Regions from separate parts of the Saccharococcus thermophilus genome, predicted to be linked through region 2. Evidence: riboswitches for the same ligand, from Rfam matches in the RefSeq annotation. Region 2 holds a riboswitch; the other holds the start of a gene.
The links. Region 2 has a riboswitch for thiamine pyrophosphate ahead of tenA (thiaminase II). Riboswitches for the same ligand answer to the same signal wherever they lie in the genome.

Region 1: another riboswitch for thiamine pyrophosphate. It lies ahead of thiM (hydroxyethylthiazole kinase); the one in region 2 lies ahead of tenA (thiaminase II).

What each region holds. Positions count from the first base shown of each region.
Region 1 covers NZ_JAASRS010000001.1:1,408,927-1,420,859, reverse strand. The annotation lists gene BDD39_RS07335 (class I SAM-dependent methyltransferase) at 103-777, opposite strand; gene BDD39_RS07330 (long-chain fatty acid--CoA ligase) at 1,045-2,727, shown strand; gene BDD39_RS07325 (phosphotriesterase family protein) at 2,724-3,704, shown strand; gene BDD39_RS07320 (DUF6044 family protein) at 3,840-5,507, shown strand; gene BDD39_RS07315 (glycosyltransferase family 2 protein) at 5,520-6,551, shown strand; TPP riboswitch at 6,604-6,717, shown strand; gene thiM (hydroxyethylthiazole kinase) at 6,777-7,589, shown strand; gene thiD (bifunctional hydroxymethylpyrimidine kinase/phosphomethylpyrimidine kinase) at 7,604-8,407, shown strand; gene thiE (thiamine phosphate synthase) at 8,419-9,087, shown strand; partial or broken gene BDD39_RS07295 (acyltransferase family protein) at 9,113-10,106, opposite strand; gene BDD39_RS07290 (hypothetical protein) at 10,206-10,421, shown strand; gene BDD39_RS07285 (H-type small acid-soluble spore protein) at 10,390-10,569, shown strand; gene BDD39_RS07280 (twin-arginine translocase TatA/TatE family subunit) at 10,646-10,813, shown strand; gene BDD39_RS07275 (amino acid permease) at 10,839-11,933, opposite strand, start outside.
Region 2 covers NZ_JAASRS010000001.1:2,760,306-2,772,238, reverse strand. The annotation lists gene acmB (methyl acetate hydrolase AcmB) at 1-848, opposite strand, end outside; gene BDD39_RS14350 (YfiT family bacillithiol transferase) at 1,101-1,631, shown strand; gene BDD39_RS14345 (MFS transporter) at 1,882-3,078, shown strand; gene BDD39_RS14340 (methyltransferase domain-containing protein) at 3,121-4,305, opposite strand; TPP riboswitch at 4,514-4,621, shown strand; gene tenA (thiaminase II) at 4,733-5,431, shown strand; gene BDD39_RS14330 (ECF transporter S component) at 5,415-6,005, shown strand; partial or broken gene BDD39_RS16800 (ABC transporter ATP-binding protein) at 6,100-6,447, shown strand; gene BDD39_RS14325 (ATP-binding cassette domain-containing protein) at 6,433-7,476, shown strand; gene BDD39_RS14320 (energy-coupling factor transporter transmembrane component T family protein) at 7,489-8,271, shown strand; gene tenI (thiazole tautomerase TenI) at 8,288-8,920, shown strand; gene thiO (glycine oxidase ThiO) at 8,914-10,053, shown strand; gene thiS (sulfur carrier protein ThiS) at 10,050-10,253, shown strand; gene BDD39_RS14300 (thiazole synthase) at 10,255-11,022, shown strand; gene BDD39_RS14295 (thiazole biosynthesis adenylyltransferase ThiF) at 11,019-11,933, shown strand, end outside.

The sequences.
Region 1 (11,933 bases), 1.4 Mb from region 2:
CGCCGGCATTGCACCGTCCTTTTATTTTGGCATCGCGGTTAGTGAATAGGCTTTTATGGGGAACGGGCGGCGGGAAATCGATTTTATCCTTTTTTAGTTGTGTTATTTTTTATAGGCCACCACGATTTGTGAAAACGGAAAGGTGTAAAACACTTTCTTTGTTTCGATGCGGCTGGCCAGAGGAGTCAGTATCTCGATGTATTCCGATACCCGCTGCATATCAGAAATCACTAGCCTCCCATTTGGTCGCAAAACGCGCCACATCTCCCTTACTGCTTGTTCTCTGCCCTTAGCGCCTTTAATGTTATGAATGACAAAGTTGGAAACCACCGCGTCAAAACGCTCATCCGCAAATGGCAATTCGCGGGCATCTCCGTCAATCAGCTCAATCGGGGGAGCATTTTCGATTTCGATGTTTTTGAAAAACGCTTCCCTTCCGTTGCCGCTTATATCCCACTGTGACCAATGGTCAATCGCGGTGACATTGCATCCTAGCTTAGCCGCCGCAATGGCGAGAAGCCCCCGGCCTGTGCCGACATCGAGCACTTCTTCCCCCGCTCGAACTTCCGCAAGCTGCAAAATGACATAGCGATGCTTGATTTTGATGACGGTAGAGTAGAAAAACATCCATAGTCCCATACATAATAGGAATAAACCAAAGAAAAGACCGCCTATGCTATGCGGCAATCCCATGAGGCTTATAAGTGAAAAAACGAAACCGACAGTAATCAAAGTCCCTACCCAAAACGGAGCATCAATCCCGTATCGTAATGTCATCTGGTATCCTCCTAAAAGAGATTTCAATCCTCTTCATTTTATCAAGTTTTTTGTTTGTATAAAAGGAATATTCAAAATATTATTGATATTCTCAAAAAGATACGGTATCATGATAAAAAAATGCACACACAACATACTAACCAGTTAGTTAACACGTGGTGAAAATGATAGGAGCAGTAGATTAAAAAGGCGAGCGCATATGTTTTTTACTAACGAACGAAATTGTAACCGCTTTCTATTAACATTTTATAGGGGAGAGGGGATTCGATGAACACACGTCACTTTCCGTATTGGCCGAAACGGTTGAGCAAAACGCTGACCGTGCCGGAAACAACGATCGTCGATCATTTAGAAACGACAGCGAAGCGCTACCCTCAAAAAACCGCCATCCATTATTACGGCGCCTCTTATTCTTATAAGCAATTATGGGAGCAAGTCAACGCGCTTGCCGGCTACCTGCAGCAAAAGCTTTCCGTTCAGCCAGGAGACCGAGTGCTTTTATACATGCAGAATTCCCCGCAGTTTATCGTTTCCTACTACGCGATTTTGCGCGCCGAAGCGATTGTCGTTCCGATTAACCCGATGAACACGACGGAAGAGCTTTCGTTTTACGTCAAAGATTGCGAAACGAAAGTCGGCATTGTCGGGCAGGAGCTGTTCGCCAAAGCGGCGCCGCTTTTATCTGCAACGCCGCTCGAGCATATTATCGTCGCCGCTTATTCGGATTATATTTCCGAATTTTCGCCGATTGCGCTTCCGGATGAAGTCGCATTGCCGCGGCAAACGTATGACCATGAACATGTTTACTACTGGAACGATTGTTTAGAAGCAAATCTTCCGCCGAACCCATATCAGGGACATGTCGATGATATTGCCGTGCTTCCGTATACATCGGGAACAACGGGAGTGCCAAAAGGATGCGTTCATTCACACCGGACGGTCAACGCCAACATTGTCGGCGCCTATCATTGGGCGAACGTAACAAGCGATTCTGTTTGCCTCGTTACCTTGCCGCTCTTTCATGTGACGGGAATGGTCCATAGCATGCATCTTCCGATTTTTGCCGGATCGGCCATGGTGATGATGACGCGCTGGAATCGCGACAGCGCCGCGTGTTTGATTGAAATGCATCGCTGCACGCATTGGGTAAATATAAGCACGATGCTCATTGACTTTTTAGCCAATCCATCATTATCAAAATATGATATTTCTTCTCTTGTTAGCATCGCCGGCGGGGGAGCGCCGCTTCCGGAAGCGGTTGGAGAAAAATTGTTTAAGCTGACAGGAGTGAAATATATGGAAGGATACGGGCTTTCCGAAACGATTTCGCAGACGCATTTTAACCCGCCGGATCGTCCGAAATTGCAATGCTTAGGCATTCCATCGTTTGACGTGGACGCCCGCATCATTGACCCGGCAACCGGAAAAGAGCTTGGCGTCGGGGAAGTCGGCGAAATCGTCGTGCACGGCCCGCAAGTGTTTAAAGGCTATTACCGCCGCGAAAAAGAAACGGAAGAAGCGTTTATTGAACTTGACGGAAAGCGATTTTTCCGCACCGGCGATATCGGCCGGATGGATGAGGAAGGATATTTCTTCATCGTTGACCGCGTTAAACGAATGATCAACGCGTCCGGGTATAAAGTATGGCCGACGGAAGTCGAATCGCTTCTGTATAAACACCCGGCCGTCCAGCAAGCGTGCGTTGTCGGCGTTCCTGATCCGCGCCGCGGCGAGACGGTAAAGGCGTTTATCGTGCTCCAGGAAGAATACGTCGGCAAAATCACAGAAGAAGAAATTATTGAATGGGCGAAAACACAGATGGCCGCTTATAAATATCCGCGCCTTGTCGAGTTTCGCTCGTCTTTGCCGATGACATCGAGCGGAAAATTGCTATGGCGGAAATTGCAAGAGGAAGAGTATCAAAAATTAGAAAAAGGGGCGAGAGCATGACAAAGGGAATGGTGGAAACCGTCTGCGGTCCGGTGCCGGCGAGCGAACTTGGCAAAACGCTGATCCATGAGCATTTTGTCTTTGGGTATCCTGGGTTTCAAGGCGATGTGACGCTCGGGCCGCTCCGCTTTGAGGAAGCTCTCGAGGCGGGAATTGCCGTCGCGCGAAAAATGATGGACCATGGCATCCAAACCGTTGTCGATCCGACGCCGAATGACTGCGGCCGCAATCCGGAGCTGCTCCGCCGCATTTCCGAGGCAACCGGGCTAAACATCATTTGCGCGACCGGTTATTATTACGAAGGTGAAGGGGCAACGCCGTATTTTAAGTTTCGCCAGCTGCTCGGCACGGCGGAAGAAGAAATATATGACATGTTTATGGCGGAAATTACAAACGGCATCGCCGATACCGGCATAAAACCGGGCGTCATCAAACTGGCATCAAGCAAAAACCGGATCACCGAATACGAAAAAATGTTCTTCCGTGCCGCAGCCCGCGCGCAAAAAGAAACAGGAATCGTGATTATCACCCATACGCAGGAAGGAACGATGGGGCCGGAACAGGCGGCATACTTGTTTGAGCATGGCGCCGATCCGCAAAAAATCGTCATCGGCCATATGTGCGGCAACACCGATCCGGAATACCATAAAAAGACGCTGCAATATGGGGTGTACATTGCTTTTGACCGCTTCGGCATCCAAGGCATGGTCGGCGCGCCGACGGATGAAGAGCGGATCCGCACGCTGCTCGTGCTGCTTCGCGAAGGCTTTGCCGATAAAATCATGCTTGCCCATGACACCGTCAATATTTGGCTCGGCCGTCCGCCGCAGCTGCCAGAGCCGTTTGCTGCACTGATGAGCAATTGGCATGTCGGGCATTTATTCGAAACGATCATTCCGACGCTGATGAAAGAGGGGGTAACGGAAGAACAATTAGAGCAAATGTTTGTCAAAAACCCTGCTAAATTGTTTGCATAATCAGCAACAACACAAGGCCGTTTCCAAAAAGCTAAAGCTGCTTTTTGGAGCGGCCTTTTTCTATATAGAAAAGATGCATATTTTTCCTTTTTCGATAGAAAATAAAGGAAGACATTTTAAAAAGGAGGGGAAGTGGTGCCGACAATAGAAAAGAGACTCCTGTTCTTCTCGTTCCTCGCGATCGCCTTGTTTGTATCGCCGTATTTTCTGCTTGGCGAGGATGCGCATATGCGGGTTCACGATAATTTAGATTCGAATATCGCTTGGTATAAAGTCGTCATTAGAAGCGGAGAGTTGTTTGGTTCAGTAAACGCGGTCATCCCGCAAGTCATTAACGGGCTGCCGCGCAACGCGTTCGGTACGGAGTTTAGCGGGATCGTATGGCTTCATGCGCTGTTTCCCCCGATTTATGCCTATGGCTTAAGCCAGGCGATCACCCGTGTCTTTGCGTTTATCGGCATGTATTTGCTGCTGAAAAAGCATGTGCTTCGCGATGAAAAGTGGACGTGGATTCGCATCGGGGCGGCGCTTTCGTTTGCCCTGACGCCGTTTTGGCCGTCGGGGATGTTGAGTACGCTTGGCATGCCGCTCGCGCTTTGGGCGCTGCTTAATATCCGCAACGGCGAACGATCGTGGGTGAACTATATGGTGCTTACGCTATTGCCGTTTTATTCGAGCTTTGTGCTTGGCTTTTTCTTTTTCTTAAGCGCGATGGGAATATGGTGGCTTGCCGACGTTATCCGCGGAAAGGGATGGAACAGGCGGTTTTTCTTGGCGATTGTCTATATGACGATTCTTTATTTGGCGGTGGATTACCGCCTTGTTCATTCGCTGTTATTTTCCGATGAACCGACGAGCCGCGATGAATATTTTCACGCCCGTTTGCCGCTCTGGCGGGTGATCCGCTTAATTTTCAAAAACTATATTCTCGGCCATACGCATGTAATGACGGTGCACGGGCTTGTCATTTTGCCAATAACGCTAGCCGCATTATATATCGTCTGGAAGAAGAAAATATGGCGGCAGGAAAAACTGTTTATCTTTTTGCACGCGCTCAATTTCGCGCTGTCCACATGGTATGCGTTTTGGTTTTATAAAGGTTGGGCCCCGCTGACGGAACGGTTTGATTTGTTGGATAAATTCAATTTTGCCCGCTATCATTTTTTGCGGCCGATGGTCATTTACGTGTTGTTTGCTATTTCGCTCAAAATTTTATGGCAGCAAGGACAAGCGTGGAAAAAGCTATGTTTCGCCGCTATCGCTGCTCAGTTAGTGGTGCTCACTGCATTTAATGAAGAAATTGTCTATCGCCATAAGCCGTCGTTTCGCGAGTTTTATGCGGAAAAGCAGTTTCAAGAAATGAAAGAGTATATTGGACGGCCTGTTCATACATACCGCGTCGCCAGCATTGGCATTCATCCGGCGATTGCGCAATATAACGGGTTTTACACGCTCGATACGTATAACAATTTTTATCCGCTCTCCTATAAACATAAGTTCCGTCAAATCATTGCCAACGAACTCGCGAAAAACAAAAAGCTGCGCGAATACTTCGATGAATGGGGCGGACGCTGCTATATTTTTGTCGATGAGCTGGGCAAACATTATATGTTTAAAAAGGATTCCAAGCGAACGATTAAACATTTAGAGCTCAATGCCGCTGTATTCTATCAAATGGGCGGCCGCTATATTTTCTCAGCGTTGCCGATTGAAAACGCAAAACAAAATCAGCTGACGCTTGAAAAAGTGTTTCATTCAAAAGAATCGGCATGGACAATTTATTTGTACAAGGTGATACCGTAAGGAGGGATAACATTGAACGAACCAACGCTTACGATTGTCGTGCCGTGTTATAACGAAGAGGAAGCATTGCCGGAAACGATCCGCCAGCTCCGCGCGCTGCGGGAGGCGCTTGTTGCGGAAAAGCTGATTTCCGCTGACAGCACGCTTCTTTTTGTCGATGATGGGAGCCGTGATGCGACATGGGACATTATTTACAAGGCAAGTTTGCGCTATCTGGAAGTAAAGGGGCTGAAACTGGCGCACAATGCCGGCCATCAAAATGCGCTGCTGGCCGGAATGTTTGCCGCGAAAACGCGTTCGGACTGCATCGTTTCGATTGATGCCGATTTGCAGGATGATATTGCGGTCATTCGCGATTTCGTCCAAAAATTCCAAGAAGGCTATGAAATTGTGTATGGGGTGCGCAAGCGGCGCGATGCCGATACGTTTTTTAAACGCCATACGGCGCAAGGCTTTTACAAATTAATGAAAGCGATGGGGGTCGATCTCGTCTATAATCACGCTGATTACCGTTTAATGAGCCGGCGCGTGGTCGAAGCGCTCGAGCGGTTTGAAGAAGTGAACCTGTTTTTGCGCGGCATCGTTCCTTTGCTTGGTTTTCGTTCGACAACGGTATACTATGATCGAAAAGAACGGCTGGCCGGAACGACAAAGTATCCGCTGAAGAAAATGATTGCCTTTGCCCTTGATGGAATTACGTCGTTCAGCATCACGCCGATCCGCATGATTTCGCTTCTCGGTTTTGTATCTTTTTTCGTCAGCGTATTATTTGGCATCTATTTTCTTGTATTAAAATTTACCGGCTATACGCAAACGGGATGGACGTCGCTCATTACCTCGATTTGGCTGCTCGGCGGCCTGCAGCTGATCGCGCTTGGCTTAATTGGCGAATATATTGGAAAGATTTATAAAGAAACGAAACGGCGGCCCCGCTATATCATCGATTTAGATTTATTTAATCTGCCGCTGCCGCAATCGCGGCATTCCTCTCCTGCGTTGCACGAAAAGACAGTGATGGCGGAATTGCCGCAACATCGTTCGTAATTTTTTTCTTGCAATACGGAAGCGGAAAGAGTAGACTTTTTGGTGAACAACGATATAACAATACGGGAGCTTGCGGAAGCAGGCTGAGAGTACGGCTATATTCCGCCGTTGACCGTTTGAACCTGTTTGGGTAATGCCAGCGCAGGGAAAGTGAGAATATGGGGCTGAAAAACACTTTGCTTGCGCGCAAAGTGTTTTTTATTTTGCCAAAAGGAGAGGATGGGAATGGTCAATAATCAAGAAGTGGCGAGCGTATTGCAAAAGGTGAGACAAGCCAATCCGCTTGTACATAACATCACCAATGTCGTTGTCACGAATTTTACGGCCAACGGCTTGCTTGCGTTAGGTGCTTCACCGGTGATGGCCTATGCGAAAGAAGAAGTGGCCGATATGGCAAAAATTGCAGGGGCGCTCGTCTTAAATATCGGAACATTAAATCCAACAGAAGTGGAAGCGATGATCATTGCCGGAAAAGAGGCAAACGAAGCTGGCGTTCCGGTTATTTTCGATCCGGTTGGCGCCGGGGCGACGCCGTATCGCACGGAGACGGCGCGAAACATTGCGGGCGCGGTCCAAGTGTCTGTCATTCGCGGCAATGCGGCGGAAATTGCGAATACAATCGGCGAAGCGTGGGCCATTAAAGGCGTCGATGCGGGAGAAGGGAGCGGAGATGTCGTATCGTTGGCGAAAAATGCGGCGAAGCGGCTGAAAACAGTAGTTGCCATTACAGGAAAAGAGGATGTTGTAACCGATGGAAATACAACGTATATCATCCGTAACGGACATCCGATATTAACGAAAGTAACCGGTACGGGCTGCTTATTGACCTCTGTCATTGGCGCTTTTGCGGCTGTAGAGCGGGATGTGTTAAAAGCGGCAGCGGCGGCGCTTGTCAGCTATGGAGTTGCCGCAGAAATGGCTGCGAAAAAAGCAGGAGAACAAGGACCTGGCAGCTTTCAAATCGCCTTTTTAGACGCGCTTTCCCGCGTAGGAGCGGATGAGATCCACCAATACGGCCGCATTGAACAAGGAGAATGAAGGGAGAGAAAACAATGGTATATAAAGCGTTAACGATTGCCGGTTCTGACAGCGGCGGCGGCGCCGGAATCCAGGCCGATTTAAAAACATTTCAAGAATTAGGCGTATTTGGCATGTCCGCCCTCACCGCGGTGACGGCGCAAAATACACTTGGGGTGCAAGGGGTGTACCCATTGTCGCCGGAAGCGGTCGCAAAGCAAATCGAATCGGTCGCGACGGATTTAGGAGCAGATGCGGTAAAAACGGGAATGCTGTTTAGCGCCGAAATTATTGAAGCGGTCGCCGCGAAAGTGAAACAGTTTGGCTGGACTTGTCTCGTTGTCGACCCGGTCATGATCGCAAAAGGCGGTGCACCACTGCTTCAAGAAGAGGCGGTAAATGCGCTGAAGACGTATTTGCTGCCGCTTGCGATGGTCGTTACCCCAAACATTCCAGAAGCGGAAGCATTAACCGGCCTTACGATTCGAACGATGGAAGATCGCAAAGAAGCGGCGAAACGTCTGCATGAACTAGGAGTGAAGCATGTCGTGATTAAAGGCGGTCACGACGATGATGGGGAAGAAACGGTCGATGTATTATATGACGGCAGTGAATTTTTCTATTTCACAAGCAAGCGCATCGATACAAAACATACGCACGGAACGGGCTGCACGTTTGCCGCGGCGATCACGGCCGAGCTCGCAAAAGGAAAAACGGTTCAAGAAGCAGTACAGACAGCGAAATCGTTTATCCAAGCGGCCATTGAGCATACGCTAGGCATCGGTCATGGTCACGGTCCGACGAACCATTGGGCGTACCGGGAAAAGGCGGCGCGGTAGGTGAGTGGAAAATGACGCGAATAGCAAGTGATACAATGAGAGAACAATTGAAAGTATATTTTATTATGGGAAGCGTAAACTGTGCAAAACCTCCGGCAGAAGTATTAGCGGAAGCGATTGCCGGCGGCATTACGCTGTTTCAGTTCCGCGAAAAAGGAAGCGGCGCGCTCGTTGGCGAACAAAAATATGAGCTCGCCAAGCAATTGCAGCACATTTGCCGGGAGCATGGCATTCCGTTTATCGTGAATGACGATGTCGAACTAGCCCTTGCGCTCGACGCCGATGGAGTGCATATTGGGCAGGAGGACGAAGACGCGCGCATCGTCCGCGCCAAAATTGGCGACAAAATTCTTGGCGTGTCGGCACATAATTTGGAAGAAGCGCGAGCGGCGATGGACGCCGGTGCCGATTATATCGGAGTCGGACCAATTTATCCAACAAAATCGAAAGAAGATGCGAAAAAAGCGCAAGGTCCGGAGATTATCCGTTTGCTGCGCCGCCATGGCATCGCCATTCCGCTGGTCGCCATTGGGGGCGTTACGGCGGACAATGCCGGCGAGGTTATCGCGGCAGGGGCGGATGGTGTTTCTGTGATCAGCGCCATCGCTTCTGCTTCGTCTCCGGAGACGGCTGCCAGACAGCTGGTTCGGGCGGTGCAATCCAGCAAAAAAGGTGCCTAAAAGTATGGGCACCTTTTTTGCTTGACTAAGAAACCGCTTGTTTTCTTTTCGGCAAACGCAGCTCTAAAAGCGGGCGCATAATTTGTACGATCGGCTTGCTTCCAAGAAAGAGAATAATGAGAACCGACAATCCTAACAGCAGCGGGTAGCCGTGAATGTTCATGATAAAATCCGGAAACTTTGTTTCATGCAAATATTTTAAAATAAACCCGTGCAAAACATAAATATAAAACGTTCTTGTCCCGAATACGGAAAACGAATAACGCTGGTTTGGGACCAGGGCGAGAAAACTGATCATCATCAGTGTGCTTGCCCCATAAATTGTTAGACGTCCGACAACACCGTCTTCTTCCGGAACGCCAAGCGCATCGTACGATTTAGAGCCGTACAGCCATTCCTGCGGCAAATCTGGAAAACCAAAATGAATCAAAACAAACATCGCGATGAGCGCAACAATGGAAAATAAGCGGATTCGCCATGTAAATAAGCGCTTGATCTCGCTTTTTTCGAGGAAAAATCCCAGCAAAAAGAATGGGAAAAACGTAAATGTACGCGATAGGCTCAGCCATTTTTCCGCATCAAGCATCCCGGCTCCGACCCCTAAAAGAAGGGCGAGTGACAGCGATATCGACTTTGGTATTTTAGAGAACACGAATAATAATATGTTCCAGCTGAACAGGCTGATTAAAAACCATAAACTCCAGTGAGGGGTCAATAAATTAAACTCAAGCGAATCTTCTTTATATAAAAAAATAATAAACAGAGTAAAGCAGCTGAAAAATCAAATATGGGACAAGTAGCTTTTTTGTAATTTTTTTGAAATATCCTTGCTCGCGGATTTTTTTCGCAAAATAGCCGGAAATCAAGATAAACGCCGGCATGTGAAAAAAGAAGATCCAGATATATAAACTATGTACCCATAGCACATTATCAATATACGGGCGGAGAAAGTGGCCAAACACGACGAGGAGCATTAATACGCATTTTGCGTTGTCAAAGTAATAATCGCGCTCGCTCATAGTGTCTTCCTCCTTTCTTATTTATACCACTTCGAATGATACTTTTTCTTTTTTGAGGGGTCAATAGTATATCAATTTTTGGAAAGGTGTGACATTTTGATGATATATAGGGAAGAAGAACGCGAAACGACCGATATGACCCAGTTATTAGAAGTAATTAACGCGAAAGGGGACGAAGGAGAACTTGAACCAATTACATGTAATGACGAATTGTTTTGGAAAGGAGTACGTGCGTTAGCGGAAGATAGCGCCAAAGCGGACGAAGAAGGGAGGGAATATCGTAATGGAAGTCATACGCGCCAAACAAATCGCTGAATCGGGAAAAATCGTGCCAGTCACATACGAGGGGCAGCAGGTAATGATTCAACACGTGGATGAAGAACGGGAAATGGCACGTATTTATATAAAAAATCGTCCAGAGAGTGAAATGGAAGTACCCGTTCGTCTTCTGCAAGAAGAATAGTCGTATCGAAAATGGCGCTTTCCGTTTTGGTATGGTATAATAATAGAAAAATGAATAAACATATGGAGTGAATCACATGAACATCGGGTTTGGAGAAATTGCTCTGATCGTTTTCTTCGCGTTGTTAATTTTTGGTCCAAAAAAATTGCCGGAATTAGGACAAGCGGTCGGAAAAACGTTGCGTGAATTTAAAAATGCAGCAAATGGAATGATCGATGATGAAAAGCAAAAAGAACAAAAGTAAGGACTTGGTCATACATACCAAGTCCTTATTTTTGTTCAAAATCGCATTCATGTAATGGAACGATTTTTGTTTTTTTCACAAACTTATACCCAAGCCAGACGATAATAAAGAGCGGTAGGCCAATATACGAAACAAGAACCCCGTACCAGTCAATCTTTCCGCCAATAAATGCTGGATAGTTTTGACCTAAAATAACAATAGTGCAAACAATGAACGCAAAAATAGGACCGAACGGGAACCATTTCGCTTTATACGGTAAATCATCGAGACTTTTCCCTTGAGCAATGTACGCTTTACGGAATCGATAATGGCTAATAGCAATACCTAGCCATGCAATAAATCCCGACATTCCGGAAGCGTTCAATAACCATGTATAAACGACACCGTCGCCAAAGAAAGAAGCTAAAAAGGCAAGCGTTCCTATTGATGAAGTGACAATAAGCGCATTCACCGGAACTCCACGTTTATCCAATTTCGCTAAAAATTTTGGTGCTTTCCCTTCACGGGCTAAATCCCAAAGCATGCGGGTTGATGCGTACATCCCAGAGTTACCTGCCGATAATACAGCAGTTAAAATGACAGCGTTTATTACGGAAGCGGCAAAGGCGATTCCAGCTTTATCGAATACAAGTGTAAACGGGCTAACCGTGACATCGTCATTAGCAAGCTTTCCATCTGTATAAGGAATTAGCAAGCCGATTGCCAAAATAGCTAATACATAGAATAGCAAAATGCGCCAAAACACGCTACGAATGGCGCGGGGAATGCTGTGTTCCGGATTTTCTGTTTCGCCAGCAGCAACTCCCAATAATTCCGTTCCTTGAAAGGAAAATCCCGCCGCCATAAAGATTCCTAACATAGCCATAAAACCGCCATGAAACGGGGCATCTCCAATGGTAAAGTTTTTGAAGCCAACCGCTTCACCACCCATGATTCCGAGAATCATCAGGAAGCTGACAATTAAAAATACGATAACCGTTACCACTTTAATAAGGGAAAACCAATATTCCGCCTCTCCAAATCCCTTTACGGATAAATAATTTAAAAGAAACATAATGACTAAGCAAAGCGCGCTCCATAAAAGCGACGGACTATGTGGAAACCAAAATTTCATAATCAT
Region 2 (11,933 bases):
TTGAGTACGCCCGCACCGTCATTCAGGATCATCCGGATAAACTTCATGTATTCACCAATGCTGGCATACAAACCATGTCCTCCCATGTCCATTTCAGGAGATTGTGGCAGGATGAGATCAGGTAGTGGCGTGATATTGCCATCCTGGGATCGGCTGTGGATGGTTGCACGACGTTCTGCCATCGACGGCGTCAGCGTGAATCCTATGTCGGTCATGCCTAAGGGGGCAAAAATATGCTCAGCCATCACTTCGCCCAGTCGCTTACCGCGTACGGCTTCGACAACTTTGCCAACCCAGTCGATGTTGACACCATAGTTCCAGCGTTCGCCTGGCTCGAATAGCAGCACACTCTTAATCGAGTCAAAGGTACTAGTGAGGATGGAAGGTATTCCCTTTGCCTCACGATATCTTCGATCCTCATGACTGAAGAACTCGTAACCGAAGCCAGCGGTGTGGAGCATCAGCATGTTGATCGTGATGTCGGTTCTGGGTTCTCTTAGTTTCGGTTGCCCGTTAGCGTCAAACCCTTCGAGAACCTTAATCTCGGCAATCTCAGGCACATACTTTTTGACCGGATCGTCGAGATTTACTTTTCCTTCCTCGACCAATTGCATCAATGCCGTGCCGGTGATGGCCTTAGTGGTCGAGAAAAGGGCAAACACTGTGTCGGTGGTCATCGGCGTTTCCTTTCCGAACTCGCGTACTCCAGCTGCGCCCTCATAGATGTTGCCCTCTCGGTCTGTTATCATTGCGACCACTCCGGGTACGCCTCCAGCCCTTCTTACAGCATTATCCAAAACTTGGTCAAGAGTATCCTTGAGAGCATTTTTAATTTCTTGCCTTATCATATCTTACCATCTCCCCCTCATGGGTTTTTATTATTTTTGATAATTTTATTTATTTTCTAAATATTTAATTTTTCAAAATCGAATGTATCATGCTTAGGCTGGGCTTGTCAAATTTTTAGGTTTTGAATTTTTGTGATAGCTATGCCTGCGACGATTATTCTGGCACAAGTGAGCTAGTAATAATGTGTTGTCTATATTAAGCAGGATTTTTTGGATGGATATAGAATATGTGCAAGAAAAGGAGGAGAAATTATGGATGACATTCGCTACCCAATTGGCAGATTTGAAGCTCCGACCACATTTCGAAAAGAAGATGTGAAACAATGGATTAATGATATTCGCCAAGTACCTAGCGCATTGCGGGAGGCCATCAGCGGACTGAACGAAGAACAGCTGAACACGCCGTATCGCGATGGCGGGTGGACGGTTGCTCAAGTTGTGCATCATATCGCCGATGCGAGCATGAATGCGTTTTTGCGCACAAAATGGACACTGACGGAGGATGTTCCTTCGATTAAACCGTTTGAGGAAAATGATTGGGCAAAGACGCTAGAAGCCCGTTCACTACATGTCGAGCCATCGTTGCAATTGCTCGAAGGCCTTCATGAGCGGTGGGCGTATCTACTAGAGTCACTGAGTGACGATGATTTTCAACGGAATTTTTATCATGAAGGTACGAAAGAGAATGTCCCTTTATATGTGTTAATCGCCATGCACGCATGGCATGGCAAACATCATACGGCGCAAATTGTCTCGTTGCGACAACGCAAAGGATGGAACTAAAAGCTGTCTGGGCAGGCAGCTTTTTTATCTTAATATAAGGAGAAAAACTTATACTGAAAATCGCTGAGCTGCCTCGCACATATAGTATATATTGAGGGAAAATGGCTTAATGAAATAGCAATGAAAAAATAAGGTGAACATATCTTATAGATTTCCGATAAGCTTTTCGCATAAAAAATTTTATCTATTTATGTTACACTAAACTGTATTGAGTGTTCGGTGTGAAATACACGATTGGAGGGAGTTTACAGTGGGTGAACCACAAAGTCAAACAATAGATGCGGCTAAGGAAAAAATTTGGACGAGAGATTTTGTCCTCATTTGCTTAGCCAACTTTTTTGTGTTTCTTGGCTTTCAAATGACATTGCCGACCATTCCGCTGTTTGTCGAGCATCTTGGCGGCAATGACCAGCTGATCGGTTTAGTGGTCGGGATTTTCACTTTTTCCGCCCTGATCATGCGCCCGTTTGCCGGCCATGCGTTGGAAACGCGGGGGCGGCGTTTTGTCTTTTTGCTAGGGCTCGCGATTTTCGTCATTTCCGTAGGTTCCTATAGCTTTATTACGAGCATTTTATTGTTGTTTATGATGCGGGTCATTCAAGGGATCGGCTGGGGGTTTTCTACGACGGCCGCGGGTACGATTGCGACCGATATTATTCCGGCCAGCCGCAGAGGTGAAGGAATGGGATATTACGGATTGTCAGGAAATTTAGCGCTGGCGTTTGGACCGTCGTTAGGATTATTGCTTGCCGGCGTGTTGTCTTTTAGCAAGCTGTTCTTGATTTGCGCTGCTTTAGGAATAGCTTCGTTATTGTTTGCGGCGAATATTACATATAAAAAAATCACGCAACCGCAAATTCAGGCCCATAATAAATGGGATATTTATGAAAAAAGCGCTCTAATACCATCGATTTTGTTGTTCTTTCTTACCGTTACATTTGGGGGAATCGCTTCCTTTTTGCCGTTATATACAGCGCAGAAAGGCATTTCCGGAATCTCGCTGTACTTCTTGCTCTATGCACTTGCCTTAATGGTGACAAGAACGTTCGCCGGGCAGCTCTATGACCGAAAAGGGCATAAAGCGGTGTTTATTCCGGGGGCAGCGCTTATTTTGCTGGCGATGCTGCTGCTTGCCTGGTTGCCAAACAAATGGATTTTGTTTGCCGCGGCCGTGTTTTACGGCTTTGGTTTCGGCACGGTGCAGCCGGCGCTGCAGGCGTGGTCGGTAGAACGGGCGCCGAAACACCGCAAAGGAATGGCCAATGCGACTTTCTTCTCCTTTTTTGATTTAGGAGTGGGAGTCGGTGCGATGGTATTCGGCCAAATCGGCCATTTGCTCGGATATCGCAGCATTTATCTCACCGCGGCGCTGTCGGTTTTTATGTCCCTCCTTTTTTATTTATTTGTTTTGAAAAAGGAGAAAACGGCTGTGTACGGACAGCGTTGATCAAGAAAAAACGCTTAGGTGATTTTCCCTAAGCGTTTTTTCTTATCTGCGCGAATGCACTTCATAAATCGCAAATTTTAAATAGTCGCCCTCATCGGCGGCGAGCAGCTTCGGATGGTCGTAGCCGGCGCCGTTCCAGTATACTTGCCGTAAAATTTTCTTCGCGTCAAACGCCGCTTCGGCGACCATCTCTTCGAACATATGAGGGCGGACGTGATACGAGCAGCTCGATGTAACGAAAAAGCCGCCGTCTTTGACAAGTTTTAAACCGTTTAAGTTAATGTCTTTGTAGCCGCGCAGCGCCTTCGGGACCGCGTGCGCCGATTTGGCGAACGCCGGCGGATCGATGATGACCACATCCCATTGTTTTCCGTCGCGAACCGCTTCACGCAAATAGTCAAAGGCGTTAGCGACAACAAATTCGACGTTCGTAAAGCCGTTTAAGGCCGCGTTGCGTTTCGCTGTTTCAATCGCGTGTTCGGAAATATCGACCGCGGTGACGTGTTTTGCTCCGTATAAGCAGGCGTTCAGCATAAACGAACCGATATGGGTAAAGCAGTCGAGCACCGTCGTGTTGCTGTCAATGAGCGGTTTAATTGCCGCGCGATTTTGTCTTTGGTCGAAGAAAAATCCTGTTTTTTGCCCATTTTCAATATCGACGATATATTTGACGCCGTTCTCTTCAATCAGCACTTCCGTTTCCGCTTCACCGTACCAAAAGCCTTTTTCCTGCTTGAGTCCCTCGAGTTCGCGGACGTACACGTCATTGCGCAAATAAATAGCCCGCGGCTGAAACACTTCCAGTAAGCCGCGCAAAATCCAGTCTTTGCGTTTTTCCATGCCGAGGGAAAGAATTTGCACAACAAGCACGTCTTCGTACTTGTCGACGATCAACCCCGGCAAAAAGTCTGCTTCTCCGTAAATAGCGCGGCATGAGCGGACGCCAGGAATCATTCGTTCGCGATATGCCCATGCTTGACGGATGCGCTCAATAAAAAATTGCTCATTTAACTCATCCTCGGGATTTTGTGTCAACACGCGCACAATCATTTGCGATTTCGGGTTAATATAGCCTTTGGCTAAAAAGTAGTGTTGATGATTGTATACATCGACGAAATCTCCCGGTTCAAAATCACCTTCAATATGATCGACTTCGCTTTGAAAAATCCATGGATGCCCTTGCTCAAGCCGTTTTTTCCGGTTTCGCTTTAAAAATACTTTTGCCACATTCTCCACTCCAATATGATGTAGTCATTTGCGTTTTTAATGATACCGAATTGTGGGCAAAGACGCAATGAAGACAACGTTTGCCGGCATTTGGCAAGATTATTTTTGGAGATATCGAATACGGCAATGATTGGGGGATAGGAAAAAAGGGTTGACAATGCTTTTCCTCGTGATATGATAAACTCAAACAAGAAAATTTCATAACGGACGCATCCACTAGGGGGGCCTTTAGAAAGGCTGAGATCAAAGTGTGCCTTTGAGACCCTTAGGACCTGATCTGGGTAATACCAGCGTAGGGAAGTGGAGCAGCGCAGTCGCGGATCGATATTTTGCTGTAGTTTTGCCGGCTCGTATGCAACGCCACTTTCTTTACGCTCTTGTAAAGGAAGTGGCGTTTATTTTTTTTGGAAAAGAGGGGGAGAAGAGGATGTCATTTACAAAAGAAGTGAGGAAAAAGGCGGACCCGATCTGGCAGGCAAGTTTTCATCACCCGTTTGTAAAGGAATTGGGAGAAGGGACGCTGGATTTAACCCGTTTCCGCTATTATGTGATGCAAGATGCTTATTATTTGCGCCATTTTGCGAGAGTGCAAGCGATTGGGGCAGCGAAGTCTACGGATCTAGCGACAACTGCAAGGCTGGCGCATCATGCGCAAAGCACATGCGAAGCGGAATTGTCGCTGCATGAGACATTTGCCGAACTGCTCGGCATTACCGAAGAAGAAAAAGCGGCCTTTATCCCGGCGCCGACCGCCTACGCCTACACGTCCCATATGTATCGAGCGGCGTATGAAGGGCATTTAGGCGATGTCATTGCCGCGATTTTGCCGTGCTACTGGCTTTATTATGAGATTGGCGAAAGATTAAAAGATTGCAAGCCAGCTGAGCCGATTTATCAAAAATGGATTGGTACGTATAGTTCGGATTGGTTTCGCAGTTTAGTAGAAGAGCAAATCGCCCGTTTGGATGCGATCGCCGAAGCGGTCACGGAAGCGGATCGCAAACGGATGGAGCAGCATTTTCTTATCAGCAGTGAGTATGAGTACGAATTTTGGGAAATGGCTTATCGTTTAGAAACATGGCCATCGGCAAGAAAGGAGATTCAAGCGTATGTCCACAACAACTAAAGGATTGAAACTCGCTGATATTTTAACAACGATTGTGATTGCGGTGGTATTCGGCATCATTTATAAAGTTTGGGGACCGCTGTATGACTTTGTGAAAGTGTTTGGTTTTCATCTTGATCAATTGATTTATGGCATGTGGTTTATCGCCGCGTCAGTGGCTTATTTGCTCATTCGCAAGCCAGGCGTTGCGCTTTTAGCGGAAATTGCCGCTTCTTCCGGTGAATTGATCATGGGATCGGAATGGGGGCTTGAAGTGCTTATTTACGGAGTAATTCAAGGACTGTTGGCGGAAGTGGTGTTTGCGGCATTTCGCTATAAAAGATTTGACGTATTGGTGGTGTCGCTTGGAGCGATTGGCGCGACCATCGGCTCGCTAGTGATGGATTTTTACAAAGGATACATTGGGGCGTTGGCACCTTGGAATATGGCGCTATTCTTGATTGCCCGCTTTGTCGGCGCGGTGGTGATTTCCGGATTTTTCGCCGTTTCGCTAGTAAAAGCGTTAGAAAAAACGGGGGTCACGCAAATGTTGCGCCCGGCTTCGAAAGATGATTATGATGCGCTCGATCGCTGAAAAAGGTGGCGGTGAAGCGATGAAACCGATCGTTGCTGTAGAGCGGCTCCGCTTAAAATTTCCAGGCAAAGATACGCTGTTATTTAAAGATTTGTCACTTACCATTTACGAGGGAGAAAAGGTATTACTGCTTGGTCCTTCCGGATGCGGCAAATCGACGTTATTGCAAGTGTTGTCTGGATTGATTCCGCATTCGATCGACGTGCCGATGAAAGCGGAGCGCCTGCAGCTTCCAGCAAACTGGGGATATGTGTTTCAGGATCCGGATGCGCAGTTTTGCATGCCGTTTGCGGATGAGGAAATTGCTTTTGCTCTTGAAAACATCGGCGTGCCGCGAAGCGAGATGCACCATCGAATCCAAACGCTGTTAGAAAAAGTCGGGCTGTTTATTGAGCCACATACCGATATTCACACGCTATCAGGTGGGATGAAACAACGGCTGGCGCTGGCGTCCGTATTGGCATTGGAGCCGGATGTGCTGTTTTTGGATGAGCCGACGGCGATGATCGATGAGGAAGGAACAAAAGAGATTTGGCAGACGGTGAAACGAATCGCTAAAGAGAAAACGGTCATTATTGTTGAGCACAAAATCGATCATGTGATCGATTTTGTGGACCGCATCGTTTTATTTAACGATGACGGAGAAATTATCGCCGATGACAAGGCACAAACAGTGTTTGCCAACTATAAAGACATCATCGCTTCTCAAGGAATTTGGTATCCGGGCGTATGGGAGGAATATATGGTAAAGCGGCAGCGCCGGAAAACGGAAAGCAGCGGGGAGAAAAGGATATATCTCCGCCAATTTCAAGGTTATCGCTCCAATGAGGTGAAAATCCGTGTGGAAGAAGCGACCGTGCATGCAGGGGAATGGATTGCTGTCACGGGCAAAAATGGCGCCGGAAAAAGCACGCTCTTGCATGCACTCATGAAATTGATTCGCACCGATGGAACGTATGAGCTGTATGGCAAAGACAGCAAGCAGCTTAAACAGCTGCACCGTTTGCTTGCCTTTGTCTTTCAAAATCCGGAATTTCAGTTTGTCACTAATTCCGTACGCGAAGAGCTTGCTTATTCGCTTCGTTTGGAAAAACGGAAAGAGGAAGAGATTGCCGAAACGGTGGAAGGGCTGCTGCGGCAATTTCATCTTTATGAGCAGCAAGACCAGCATCCATACCAGCTTTCCATGGGACAAAAACGCCGTTTAAGCGTCGCTGCTTCGATTGTAAGCGGACAGCAAATTTTTCTTCTTGATGAACCGACGTTTGGACAGGATGCGAAAAATACGTTTGCGCTTCTCGAATTGCTAGAGTCGTATCGCAGACAAGGGACAACCATCATTATGGTCACCCATGACGAAAACATTGTGAAGCATTTTGCCACAAGAAGATGGGTGATTGAAGACGGACGACTGGTAAAAGAGGAATGGATTCCGTCGCATTCATCGACAACGGCCGCGCTGCTCGTGTAGGGGGAACAGCTGATGAAGTGGAATATTGTTTATCGGGAAACATGGCTGCATCATACGAACCCAACTTTAAAATTGATCGTGCTCGTGTTTCTTTTTATTGCCGTATTGTTCGTTCATAATCCAAACGTGCTAATTAATTTTTCGCTTGCGCTTTTATTGCTGTTTATGCTGTATACCGGCTACCCATGGAAGTTTTTGCTGCTATTGTTTTTGCCGTTTTTTCTGATCTTTGTTTCGACCGCTTCTTCCATGATGATGTTTGGCGAAGGAACGAAAACATGGTTTCGTTGGGGACTGATCCATGTGACGGAAGAAAGCTTTTTGCGTGGCGTGCATCTAGGCTTCCGCGCGCTTTCCTTCGCTCTCCTTGGCCTTTTATTTTCCTTAACGACGAGGCCGGTCCGTTTGTTTTATTCGCTGATGCAGCAGCTAAAATTAAAGCCGAAATACGCCTATAGCTTTTTGGCGGCCGTGCGCTTGCTTCCGATTATGCTCGAGGAGTTTCAGACCGTGCATAATGCGTTAAAAGTGCGGGGAACGGCGAGCCACGGATGGATGGAAAAAATAAAGCGCTATGCCATTCCGCTCCTGTCGCAAAGCATCCGCCGCGCTCAGCGCATCGCGGTCGCGATGGAAGCGAAGCGTTTTTCTAGCAGTACAAAGCGGACGTTTTACTATGAAATCGGTTTTAGCAAGTATGATATCGCGCTTGTCGCTCTATTCGCCTTGGTAGCGGCAGCGGCTTATTACACCGGCGTGCATTACCCATATATTCCAGTTACCGATGTACGCTAGAAAGCAAGGGATGACAATGACCAAACAACTTCATCTCATTTCGACGGGAAAACAGCCTGTCGAACAGTTTGCATCCATTTGCGCCCACGTTCATCCGTATGTCGATGCGATTCATGTGCGGGAAAAAAGGAAAACGGCGCGCGAGGTTTCTGCGTTTGTTGCCGCTCTCATCGGCAATGGAGTGCCGCCGCAGAAAATCATCATCAATGACCGCGTCGATGTGGCGGTCGTGTATGGGGTAAAAGGGGTGCAGCTTGCGTACCACAGCTTATCCGTCAGCCAAGTAAAGCGCCATTTTCCTCGACTGGCTGTCGGCTGCTCGGTCCATTCGCTTGACGAGGCCAAGGAAGCAGCGAAAAGCGGCGCGGATTTTTGCATCTATGGCCATATTTTTCTGACCACGAGCAAATCAGGGATGGCGCCGCGCGGGGTCGACTCGCTGCAAGCTATCGTTGCCAGTGTAAACATTCCCGTCATTGCGATCGGCGGCATTCATGCGGGGAATGCGGCGCAAGTGCTGCAGGCGGGTGCCGATGGGATCGCGGTGATGTCGGCGGTGTTTTTGGCGCGAGATCCTGTTGCGGAAGCAAAGAAGCTCGCTCATATAGTCAAACAAACATGGCCAATGAATGGGGGAGAGGAATGTTGATAGAACGTCATGATTACGATGTATTAGTGGTTGGCGGCGGAATTATCGGCGCATCGATTGCGTTTCAACTGGCAAAACGCCGATTTCGTGTCGGCGTGCTCGAAAAAGAGAGGATAGCAAGCCAGGCGTCCAGCGCAGCGGCGGGAATGCTTGGAGCACAGTCGGAATTTTCCGAAGAGAGCCCGCTAATTCCGCTCGCGCTAAAAAGCCGGGCGCTCGTTCCGGCGCTTGCCGAAGAATTAAAAGAACTGACTGGCATCGATATTGGGCTTGTCGAAAAAGGGATGCTGAAAGTGGCGGTGACCGAAGAAGAAGCCGCCGCGCTTCGCCGCCATTACGAATTTTGGCGGCAGAAGGATGATCGGCTGCGCTGGCTCTCGGCAGATGAGATGAGGGAAATCGAGCCGCATGTTTCCCACGGTCTTGCGGCAGCGATGTATATTCCCAAAGACGGACAAGTAAGCGCTCCCGATTTTGCGCTTGCGTTGGCGAACGCTTCGATGACCTATGGGGCAAAGTGGCATGAGTACACCGAGGTGATGCGTTTAGGAAAGCTAGGCGATTCGTATGTAATCGAGACGAATCGCGGAACGTTTGCCGCGGATGTTGTCATCATCGCATCAGGGGCATGGTCTTCGCTGCTTCTTGAACAAACGGGTCTTTCTCTTGCGATGTATCCAGTCAAAGGGGAATGCCTGTTTGTGAAAACGGAAACGTCGATCCTTCAAACGACTGTATTTGCCAAGAACGGTTGCTATATTGTGCCGAAGCGCGGAAACCGGCTGCTCATTGGGGCGACTTCGACGCCGCACACGTTTGACCGGAAAGTATCGGTCCAAGGAATGATGAGTCTGCTCGATCGCGCATGCCGTCTTCTTCCGGAGCTGGAAAAGGAGGAATGGGAAAGGGCATGGAGCGGCATCCGGCCGCAAACGGGCGATGGTCTGCCGTACATAGGAGAACATCCTCATTATCCGCGCGTTTGGGTGGCGACCGGCCACTACCGTAACGGCATTTTGTTAAGCCCGATTACGGGCGTATTGTTAGCGGATTTAGTGGAAGGAAAAGAAACAGATGTCGATCTTGCTCCGTTTTCGCTCACGCGACATCTGGCAAAGGTGGGGAAGGAATGAAGCTCATTATTAACGGTGAATCGATTCATGTTCCCGAGCAAGTGAAAACGGTCAGCGATTTGCTTGCTCATTTTCAATTGCACAACAAGCTGGCTGTTGTGGAAGTGAATTTAACGATTATCGAAAAAAGCCAGTATGACACAACCACTTTATGTGACGGCGATAAAATCGAAATTGTTCATTTTGTAGGAGGCGGTTGAGATGCTAAAAATCGGGCCATATGAATTTCAATCGAGATTATTGCTCGGAACGGGAAAATATCCAAGTTTGGAAGTGCAGAAGCAAGCAGTTGAAGCATCGGGAGCGGAAATTTTGACGTTTGCTGTCCGACGCATGAACATTTTTGAGCCGAACCAACCTAATTTTTTGGAAAATTTAAATTTAACCAAATATAAACTGCTGCCAAACACCGCGGGAGCGAAAACAGCGGAAGAAGCCGTGCGAATCGCGCGGCTCGCCAAAGCGTCGGGATTATGTGATATGATTAAAGTAGAAGTGATCGGCTGCGAGAAAACGCTGTTGCCAGATCCGGTGGAGACGCTAAAAGCAACGGAAATGTTGCTTGAGGAAGGATTTGTTGTTCTTCCTTATACTTCCGATGATGTCGTGCTGGCCAAACGGCTGCAAGAGCTTGGCTGCCATGCGGTGATGCCTGGCGCTGCGCCGATCGGTTCCGGTCAGGGCATTGTTAATCCGCTCAACTTAAGTTTCATTATCGAGCAGGCGACGGTGCCGGTGATTGTGGACGCTGGAATCGGCAGCCCGGCCGATGCGGCATTGGCGATGGAGTTAGGAGCGGACGGAGTGCTATTAAATACGGCTGTTTCCGGTGCAGCCGATCCGGTCAAAATGGCTAAAGCGATGAAATTAGCGGTGGAAGCGGGACGGCTCGGCTATGAGGCGGGCAGAATTCCGAAAAAACGGTACGCTACCGCAAGCAGCCCAACGGAAGGAATGAGTGTCGTTTGAACGAACGCTATTCTCGTCAAGAGTTGTTTGCGCCAATTGGCGAAGAAGGACAAAAGAAAATTAGACAAAAACATGTGCTCATTATTGGCGCCGGTGCGTTAGGAACAGGCAGTGCCGAGGCGCTGGTGCGCGCCGGCGTCGGCAAAGTAACGATTGTCGACCGCGATTATGTCGAATGGAGCAATCTTCAGCGCCAACAGTTATACAGCGAAGCCGATGCAAAAGAGCGCTTGCCGAAAGCGGTTGCCGCTAAGCAACGGCTTCAGGAAGTAAACTCCGATGTCGAAATCGACGCGATTGTCGGCGATGTGACGGCGCAAGAGCTTGAGGAGCTGATTACTGCAAGAACGCCTGATCTTTTAATGGACGCGACCGACAACTTTGATACGCGCATGATGATCAATGACGCCGCCTACAAATATCGTATCCCTTGGATTTACGGCGCCTGTGTCGGCAGCTATGGCATTAGCTACGCATTTATTCCCGGCAAAACGCCATGCTTTCACTGCCTGCTTGATACGGTGCCGATGGGCGGCCTGACGTGCGATACGGCGGGAATTATCAGCCCCGCGGTGCAAATGGTCGTCAGTTATCAAGTGACGGAAGCGCTGAAAATTTTAGTTGAAGACTGGGCGGCATTGCGCCACAAGCTCGTATCGTTTGATTTATGGAAAAATCAGTATACGGCGATACGCATTGATTCGGTAAAAAAAGAAGATTGTCCTACTTGCGGCGAAAAGCCGTCCTATCCGTTTCTTTCCTATGAGCAGCAAACAAAAACGGCGGTGCTATGCGGGCGCAATTCGGTACAAATCCGCCCCGCTGCCAAACGAAATTATGATTTGCAAGAGCTGGCCTCCTTGTTTGCGAAACAAGGATTGGCCGTGCATGTCAATCCATATCTTGTTTCC